DNA from 2 places in the Pseudomonas tohonis genome. Region 2 is predicted to be linked to the other one. Evidence: predicted binding sites of a transcription regulator. Region 2 holds the regulator's gene; the other holds the start of a gene.
What was found. Region 2 encodes sigma-54, which starts transcription at its own class of promoters, with help from an activator protein. Its sites were predicted from a motif close to ANTGGCATNNANNTTGCTNT; they were not measured.
Positions count from the first base shown of each region.

Region 1: a site for sigma-54 is predicted at 2,290-2,309, ahead of nirB (nitrite reductase large subunit NirB). Genes of this name have one in related genera too.

Region 1 is NZ_AP023189.1:2,686,592-2,691,464, forward strand. Features, by position in the region: gene nirB (nitrite reductase large subunit NirB) at 1-2,068, opposite strand, end outside; gene HSX14_RS12370 (hypothetical protein) at 2,471-2,758, opposite strand; gene HSX14_RS12375 (DUF6021 family protein) at 3,000-3,194, shown strand; gene HSX14_RS12380 (HNH endonuclease) at 3,336-3,797, shown strand; gene treS (maltose alpha-D-glucosyltransferase) at 3,930-4,873, opposite strand, start outside.
Region 2 is NZ_AP023189.1:1,397,965-1,402,837, reverse strand. Features, by position in the region: gene lptC (LPS export ABC transporter periplasmic protein LptC) at 1-112, shown strand, start outside; gene lptA (lipopolysaccharide transport periplasmic protein LptA) at 99-644, shown strand; gene lptB (LPS export ABC transporter ATP-binding protein) at 644-1,369, shown strand; gene HSX14_RS06490 (RNA polymerase factor sigma-54) at 1,512-3,011, shown strand; gene hpf (ribosome hibernation-promoting factor, HPF/YfiA family) at 3,094-3,402, shown strand; gene ptsN (PTS IIA-like nitrogen regulatory protein PtsN) at 3,416-3,880, shown strand; gene rapZ (RNase adapter RapZ) at 3,890-4,747, shown strand; gene HSX14_RS06470 (HPr family phosphocarrier protein) at 4,763-4,873, shown strand, end outside.

The DNA.
Region 1 (4,873 bases), 1.3 Mb from region 2:
ATTCACGGGTGCAGCCGGAGACGGCGAACTTGATCTTGTGCGGCGAGCGCAGGCCCTTGTAGCGGTTCTCCAGGTGCAGGGCCATGGCCACGCTGTCCTGCACGCCGTAGCGGCACCAGGTGCTGCCGACGCAGGATTTGACCGTGCGCAGGGACTTGCCGTAGGCATGCCCGGTCTCGAAGCCCGCCTCGATCAGCTCGCCCCAGATATCCGGCAGCTCGTGCAGCTGGGCGCCGAACAGGTCGATGCGCTGGCCGCCGGTGATCTTGGTATACAGATCGTATTTTTTTGCCACCTGGCCGAGGACGATGAGCTTGTCCGGGGTGATCTCGCCGCCGGCGATGCGCGGCACGATGGAGTAGGTGCCGTTCTTCTGCATGTTGGCCATGAAGGTGTCGTTGGTGTCCTGCAGCGGCACCAGCAGCGGGTCGGTGATCGACTGGTTCCAGCAGGACGCCAGGATCGAGCCCACCGCCGGCTTGCAGATGTCGCAGCCGGTGTGGCCACGGCCATGGCGGGCCAGCAGTTCCTCGAAGCTGCGGATGCCTTCCACCCGCACCATCGCGTAGAGCGCCTGGCGGGTGTGGGCGAAGTGCTCGCACAGGCTCGTGTCGACGGCCACGCCACGGGCGCCCAGCTCGTGCTCGAAGACCTGCTTGAGCAGCGCGGCGCAGCCCCCGCAGCCGGTGGCGGCCTTGGTCCGCGCCTTCAGCTCGCCCAGGTCGGTGCAGCCTTCGTCCACCGCGCCGCACACCGCGCCCTTGCTGACGTTGTGGCAGGAGCACAGGGTCGCGCTGGCCGGCAGGGCGTCGGCGCCCAGGGCCGGTGCGCCCTCGGAGCGGGGCAGGATCAGGCTCGACGGGTCCCGGGGCGGCTCGATGCCGTTCTGCGCGTACTGCAGCAGGGTGTCGTAGTAGCTGTTGTCGCCCACCAGCACCGCCCCCAGCACCCGCTTGCCGTCGGCGGACACCACCAGGCGCCGGTAGCTGGCGCTGGCCTCGTCGATGAAACGGTAGCTGCGCGCACCGGGCGTGGCGGCGTGGGCATCGCCGATGGAGCCGACGTCCACGCCCAGCAGCTTGAGCTTGGTGGACAGGTCGGCGCCGGTGAAGGGCTCGTGGGGCTGGCCGGCCAGCAGCGCGGCGAGGTTGCGCGCCATGGCGTAGCCAGGGGCGACCAGGCCGAAGACGCTGCCGTTCCAGGAGGCGCACTCGCCGATGGCGAAGATCGCCGGGTCGCTGGTGCGGCAGTCGTTGTCGATCGCCACGCCGCCGCGCGGGGCGATCTCCAGGCCGGCGGCGCGGCCGAGGGCGTCCTGCGGGCGGATGCCGGCGGAGAAGACAATCAGGTCGGTCTCGAGGAATTCGCCGTCGTTGAACCGCATGCGGTAGGCGTATTCCTCGCCGACGACGATCTCCTGGGTGGCACGGGCCAGGTGCACGCCCACCCCAAGGGCCTCGATGCGGGCGCGCAGGGCGTCGCCGCCATCGGCATCCAGCTGCACCGGCATCAGCCGTGGGGCGAACTCCACCACATGGGCTTCCAGGCCCAGGGACTTCAGCGCGTTGGCCGCTTCCAGGCCGAGCAGGCCGCCGCCCACCACCACGCCACGCCGGGCGCAGGCGGCGGCCTCGCGGATGCCGTCGAGGTCGTCGAGGGTGCGGTAGACCAGGCGCGAGCGGCCCTCGGCACCGGGGATCGGCGGCACGAAGGGGTAGGAGCCGGTGGCCAGCACCAGGCGATCGTAGGGTTGGCGGCCCTCGGCGGTGACCACTTCGCGGCGTTCGCGGTCGATCTCCAGCACCGGCACGCCCAGGTGCAGGTGCACGCCGTGGCGGGCATGGAGGCCGGGCTCGCCCAGGGCCAGGGCCCCGGCGTCCTTGCCGGTGAAGTATTCGGAGAGGTGCACGCGGTCGTAGGCGCGCTGGCGCTCCTCGCCGTAGACATGCACCTGGTAGCGCGCCAGGGCACCGCGTTCGATCAACTGCTCCACGCAGTGGTGACCGACCATGCCGTTGCCGATGACGACCAGGATCTCGCTTTTGATCGGGGTGACGATGGCGTTCATGAGCCTTCCTCTGTCGAAGCCGCTGCCAGGGCCTGCGGAAAAAAATGCAAAAAAAAGCGCCTGGAACCGTCGAGCGGCTCCAGGCGCCTTTGCCTGGGATTCGTGGGTGTCGGGGAGGGCCGTGCGGGCTCCGTTGCCCTGGCCATCCGTCCCGCTGTGCTGGGTCATCGGCGACCGCGCGGGAGACCCCGAGGGAGAAATCCAGCGGGGTCGACCAGGGAAAAGCAGGTTGCATGCCAGTTGCGTGAAAGGGGTGCGGCGGGGCGGGCGCGGCCCTTGCGGGGCAAGGTGCGCGGGGCTTGCCGTGGCGGTGGAGTCAGGCCGCGAACGTGGCGGCCGGCTGAACCATGATGGGGCGCCGGGGCACGCCGGTCCCCGTTTTGGAGCGGCGCGCCGGGGCGGTCAGTTGAGCAGGTCGGGGTCGAGCATGTCGCATTCGAAGCTCAGCCAGCCGCCTTCGGCATTGGCGTCGCCACCGGTGATCGGGCCGTAGTAGGTGAGGCCGATGTCCAAGGTGATGCAGACGTGGGTCGGCTCGTCCGGGGCCGCCAGCTGGCCCTTGAAGTGCACCTTCATCACGCCCGGGGAGACGGTCTCCAGGCCGATGTCCACGCGGGCATTGTCCACCGCCTCGGCTTCGCGCCCGAAGTGTTCGGCGCTGACGGTCAGGGTGGCGGTGTCTTGGTACATGCAGGGTCTCCAGCGATAGGCGCGCGCCCGGGGGCGAAAGGCCGCCAGGGTAATCCAGCGTCGCGGGCGCGGCCATCGCCGGATGAAAAAAACGCGACTCCGCGCGTCAGATAGGCCGAACCCCCGCCGCCGTCGCCTCTCGAACCCTCTACAGCCACAGAGGAGAGGCGTCATGACCCAACAGGGCAAAACCGACCCCACGAACCGGCTCCGGCGTGACTCGCCCGAGGAGCGCCGCGGCCTGCCGGGCTACCCGAAAGAGCGCGATGGCGAGCGCGCGCGGCGCCAGGTGGGCGACGAGCTGGGCTTCGACCCCGACTCCCCCGACCTCGCCGACCCGCAGGTCGACCCGCCCGGGCCGCCGCAGGTCCCCACCGGCGGCGACCACCCGGACAGCCCACGCGCCCCCGGCAAGCAGTACCCGCCCTACGATTGACGCTCCGGGCCGGTGAGCGTGGTCGACGACCCTTTCGCTCGCGGCCCGCCCAACTGCGTCTTCGCACCGCCCTTGCGCTGTTCCGATTGGCTTCTAGTCTGTTGCTTTCCGGAGTTTCACCAGCACAAGGAGCGATATGTCATGCCGGATTACTACGATGAAGACGGAAACAAACACACCCTGCTGGACTGGCCCGGTACCTCGTACAAGGCCCAGGTGATCAATAACGCCTATAGAACGGGCAATTTCTTCGTGGAGTCGGTGCGGGGCCAGCAGCTCGTTTTCTTTCGCTGCGCCTGGTGCGGCTACCCCGTCTCGTCCTCGGGGGTCGAGGGCGATCACGTGGTCAATCAGCAAATGGGGCGGGCGCCGAAACGCAAGAGCCTGGGCAAGCACGACATCGACTACAGGGAAGTCCGCGGACTGTTCGAGGATGCCGAGGGCTGGCAAAACGATGACGGCAGCGCCTGGAATCTGGTGCTGTCCTGCTCCGAGTGCAATGGCGGCTCCCGCAACCGCAAGCGTAGGGCGACCCGCAGCACCTATCGCGGCGATCGTGATAACCAGGGGCCCCAGGGCGGCAGCGGTATCGGCGTCGCCTAGAGATGCAACGCGCATTGGTCACCGAACGTAGCCCCCTAGCCCGGGCTTCAGCCCGGGAGCGGCGGCGGGTGAGCGCTTCGCGAGCAGAGCTCGCTCCTGCGTCAGAGCCCGCGGCGGGCGCCGTGCCCTGCCTTACATGCCCAGCGGCGCATTGGTCGCCACGCGCAAGGCCAGGCCTTCATAGCCGTCCAGCTCCAGGCGCAGTTCGCCCTGTTCGGTGAGGTCGCCCTCCAGGCGCTCGTTGATCATGTCCACCACCGGGCCCGGCGGGACGTTGGGCAGCACGATGACCTCGCTGAGCGGCTCGGCGCCGAAGTTCAGCGCGGTGACCTGGATGCCGCGCCCGGCGGGTAGCTCGTGGACCATCACCAGGAGCGCGGGGTGCTGCGTCTCGGGAATCAGGATCTGCCGGCTGGAGGCCACGCCGTAGGCGCGCCTCACGGCGAGCATGCGCCGCGCCTGGGCGGCGAAGGAGTCCGGGTCCTGGAGCTGTTCCACCAGGCTGCCGTAGAGGCTGCGCGCCCGGGGCATGCCTTCGCTGGAAAGCGTCGCCTCGGGCGCCAGGTCCGCCAGGTCGTAGGCGCCGCGGTGGATCCAGCGCGTGTCGCCGTCGGCCAGCAGCGGCTCCACCTGTTCGGGCGCCAGCGGCAGGGCGCCCACCAGGTCCCAACCGGAGAGGGCGACGATGCCCGGCTGCATGGCGTTGAACATCAGCAGCAACAGGTGCACCTGGCGGATGCGTGCGATGTCGGCCTCGGTGATGGCGTCGAGATCACGGATGCCGAGGGCGGCGGTGATGATGCTCACGGTGGTGCAGGACACGCCGTTGGTGACGAACTTGAGGTTGTAGGGCGCGTCCTTGCCGGCCAGGCGCTCGTACATCTCGGCGCGGATGTGCTCGCGGAGGATGTTGCCCGGCAGGCTCTGGCCCTTGAACACATAGGTGTCGTTGGCGTGCAGGGTCCAGAAGTGCACCAGCTCCAGGGTCAGCTCGTCGTGGTTCTGCAGGGCGTGGATCAGCGAGGCCGGGTCGATGCCGAACGCATGCATCTGGTTGAGCATCAGGCGCAGGAACT
Region 2 (4,873 bases):
TAGAATCGACGCCGCCAACGGGGTTACCACGGCACAAGGAATGAAAGCGTACTTGAATGACAGCAGGATGATCCTGCAGTCCAACGTAAGAGGCCAGCATGAGGTTCGTTAAAACCCTCCCCCTACTGCTCAGCCTGGGTGCTGCACTCGGAAGTGCCAGCGCCTGGGCGCTGCCCAGCGACCGTGATCAGCCGATCCGGGTCCAGGCCGACAGCGCCGAACTCGACGACAAGCAAGGCGTGGCGGTCTATCGCGGTGATGTCGTGATCACCCAGGGCACCCTGAAGATCACCGGCGACACCGTGACCATCACCCAGAACGCCCAGGGCGAGCTGGAGGTCTTCACCTCGGTCGGCAAACCTGCCTACTACGAGCAGAAGCCTGCGGTGGACAAGCAGATCGTCAAGGCATACGGCATGACCATCCAGTACTTCGCCGCCAACGAGCGCATCGTGCTGATCGACCAGGCCAAGGTGATCCAGGAAGGCAACACCTTCGAAGGCGAGAAGATCGTCTACGACACCCAGCGCCAGATCGTCAACGCAGGTCGCGCCACCGGCACCAATGTCGGCACCCCGCGCCCACGCATCGACATGGTCATCCAGCCGAAGAAGAAAGAGCAGCAAGCGGGACAAGCACAGTAATGGCGACCCTCAAAGCCCAGCACCTGGCGAAGAGCTACAGGAGCCGCCAGGTGGTACGTGATGTCAGCCTGTCCATCGACAGCGGCCAGATCGTCGGCCTGCTCGGCCCCAACGGCGCCGGCAAGACCACCTGCTTCTACATGATCGTGGGCCTGGTGAAGGCCGACCAGGGCCGCGTACTGATCGATCAGCAGGACGTCACCCACCAGCCCATGCACGGCCGCGCCCGCGCCGGCATCGGCTACCTGCCTCAGGAAGCCTCGATCTTCCGCAAGCTCAGCGTGGCCGACAACATCATGGCCATCCTCGAGACCCGCAAGGAACTCGACCGCGCCGGCCGCCATCGCGAGCTGGAGAGCCTGCTCCAGGAATTCCACATCAGCCACATCCGCGACAGCATCGGCATGAGCCTGTCCGGTGGTGAGCGCCGCCGCGTCGAGATCGCCCGCGCCCTGGCCACCGCCCCCAAGTTCATCCTGCTCGACGAACCCTTTGCCGGTGTCGACCCCATCTCCGTGGGCGACATCAAGCAGATCATCCACCACCTCAAGGCGAAGGGGATCGGCGTGCTGATCACCGACCACAACGTCCGCGAGACCCTGGATATCTGCGAAACCGCCTACATCGTGAATGACGGCCAACTCATCGCCGAAGGCAGTGCGGAAGAGATCCTGGCCAACCAACTGGTCAAGGAAGTCTACCTGGGGCACGAATTCCGCCTCTGAAGGCCAGCCCTTGCACGCAGAAGTTGCGAGCAGTAGAAAAATCATTCAAGGTCAGGCATATAATTTGCTTCCTGGTGGCGCCTCGGCGCCCTGTAGTGGATGGCGCATGCGCGCCGGCGAATAAGGTGCTAAGCCCCCTGCCATGAAACCATCGCTAGTCCTGAAGATGGGCCAGCAGCTGACGATGACCCCGCAGCTGCAACAGGCCATCCGCCTACTCCAACTGTCCACCCTGGATCTGCAGCAGGAAATCCAGGAGGCGCTGGAGTCCAATCCCATGCTTGAACGCCAGGAGGAAGGAGAGGACTTCGACAACTCCGACCCCATGGCCGAAAGCGAGCAGCAGCCCAACTCCGCCAGCCAGGAATCCAGCTTCCAGGAATCCAGCGTCCCCACTTCCGAGAGCGAAAGCCTCGAAGACGGGGAATGGCACGAGCGCATCCCCAGCGAGCTGCCCGTCGACACCGCCTGGGAAGATGTCTACCAGACCAGCGCCAGCAGCCTGCCCAGCTCCGACGACGACGAGTGGGATTTCACCTCCCGCACCTCGGTCGGCGAGAGCCTGCAGAGCCACCTGCTGTGGCAGCTCAACCTGGCGCCCATGTCCGATACCGATCGCCTGATCGGCGTCACCCTCATCGACTGCATCAACAATGACGGCTACCTGGAGGAAACCCTCGAGGAAGTTGTGGAGGCCTTCGACCCCGAACTCGAGATCGAGCTCGACGAAGTCGAGGTTGTCCTGCGCCGTATCCAGCAGTTCGAGCCGGCGGGTGTCGGCGCTCGCGACCTGCGCGAATGCCTGCTCCTGCAACTGCGCCAGTTGCCGCCTAAGACTCCCTGGCTGAGCGAAGCGCAGCGCCTGGCGGGCGACTATCTCGACCTGCTGGGCAGTCGCGACTACAGCCAGCTGATGCGCCGCATGAAGCTCAAGGAAGACGAGCTGCGCCAGGTGATCGAGCTGATCCAGGGCCTCAATCCGCGTCCCGGCTCGCAGATCGAGGCCAGCGAACCCGAATACGTCGTGCCGGATGTCATCGTGCGCAAGCACAACGAGCGCTGGCTGGTGGAGCTGAACCAGGAAGCCGTCCCTCGCCTGCGCGTGAACCCGCACTACGCCGGCTTCGTCCGCCGGGCAGACTCGAGTGCCGACAACACCTTCATGCGCAACCAGCTGCAGGAAGCACGCTGGTTCATCAAGAGCCTGCAAAGCCGCAACGAGACCCTGATGAAGGTGGCGACCCAGATCGTCGAGCACCAGCGCGGTTTCCTCGAGTACGGCGACGAGGCGATGAAGCCTCTGGTACTGCATGACATTGCCGAAGCGGTGGGCATGCACGAGTCGACCATTTCGCGCGTCACCACCCAGAAATTCATGCACACCCCCCGTGGCATATACGAGCTGAAATACTTCTTCTCCAGCCACGTCAGCACCTCCGAAGGCGGTGAATGCTCGTCCACCGCCATCCGCGCGATCATCAAGAAACTGGTCGCTGCGGAAAATGCCAAAAAGCCGTTGAGCGACAGCAAGATCGCTGGTTTACTGGAAGCACAGGGTATCCAAGTGGCCCGCCGCACAGTCGCCAAGTACCGGGAATCCCTCGGGATAGCGCCTTCCAGCGAACGCAAGCGGCTGATGTGACGCGGATTGATCCACGCCAAAGTGTTCCGGTGGCAGGCCCGTTAGCCTGTCTCTTACACACGGGCAATAAGGAGAAAGCGGTATGCAAGTCAACATCAGTGGACATCAACTGGATGTGACCGACGCCCTGCGCGACTATGTCGTCGAGAAGTTCGACAGACTGGAGCGCCACTTCGACAAGATCACCAATGTGCAGGTGATCATGCAGGTGGAGAAACTGAAGCAGAAGATCGAAGCCACCCTGCACATCGCCGGTGGTGAGGTCGTGGCCAATGCGGAGCATGAAGACATGTACGCGGCCATCGACCTGCTTACGGACAAACTCGACCGCCAACTGATCAAACACAAGGAAAAGCAGCTGAACCGCCAGCAGGGCGCAACCGCCCGCTGACATTCCCCTTCCTATGATCCGACTTGAGCAAATCCTGACCCCCGGCCGTTCCCTCGTGAACGTGCCGGGCGGCAGCAAAAAACGTGTCCTGGAACAGATCGCCAACCTGGTTGCTCGCGAACTTCCCGACCTCGACTCGCAAGATATCTTCGAAAGCCTGATCGCCCGGGAGAAACTCGGCTCGACAGGTTTCGGCAACGGTATCGCCATCCCCCATTGCCGGCTTCCCGGCTGCGCCGCGCCCATCAGCGCCGTGCTGCGCCTGGAGGCCCCCGTCGACTTCGACGCCATCGACGGCGCCCCGGTGGACCTGCTGTTCGTACTGCTGGTCCCCGAAGCCGCCACCGACGAGCACCTGGAATTGCTCCGCCAGATCGCCAGCATGCTGGACCGCACCGAAGTGCGCGACCGCCTGCGCGTGGCGCAGAGCAGCGACAGCCTGTATCAGGTGGTAGTGGACGTCCAGAACGGACGCTAGGACCTTGCCATGCGCCTGATCATCGTCAGCGGCCGTTCAGGCTCAGGCAAGAGCACCGCCCTCGATGTCCTCGAGGACAACGGCTTCTACTGCATCGACAACCTGCCCGCCGGCCTCCTCCCCGAACTGGCCGAACGCGCCCTGCTGCAGACCGAGCTGCTGCATCCGCAGGTCGCCGTGTCCATCGACGCGCGCAACCTGCCCAGCCAGCTCAAGCGCTTCCCCGAATTGCTCGAAGAGGCCCGCGCGCGCCATATCCAGTGCGACGTGCTGTACCTGGACGCGGATGACGAGACCCTGCTCAAGCGCTTCTCCGAAACCCGCCGGCGACACCCGCTGACCAACGAAGACCGCTCCCTGGCCGAAGCCATCCTCGACGAGTCGAAGCTGCTCGCGCCCATTTCGGACCTGGCCGATCTGAAGATCGATACCACCCACCTCAACCTCTACCAGCTGCGCGACAGCATCAAGCTGCGCCTGCTGAACAAGCCCGAGCCGGGAACCGCCTTCCTCGTCGAATCCTTCGGTTTCAAACGCGGCATGCCGGTCGACGCCGACCTGGTATTCGACGTGCGTTGCCTGCCCAACCCCTATTGGAAGCCCGAGCTGCGCGACCACTCCGGCCAGGATGCCGTCGTCGCCGAATACCTAGCCGCCCAGCCGGATGTCGAGGAGATGTACCAGGACATCCTCGGCTACCTGAACAAATGGCTGCCGCGCTTCGCCGCCAGCAACCGCGCCTATGTCACCGTCGCCATCGGCTGCACCGGCGGCCACCACCGCTCCGTGTACCTGGCCGAACGCCTCGGGCAGGCACTCAAACCCAACCTGAAGAACGTCCAGGTTCGCCACCGCGACCTCAGTTAAAGGATCCCCGCCGCGATGCCAGCCTGTGAAATCACCATCATCAACAAACTGGGGCTGCATGCCCGTGCCGCCGCCAAGTTCGTCGGCGTCGCCGGCCGCTATCCCTGCCAGATCCGCGTCGGTCGC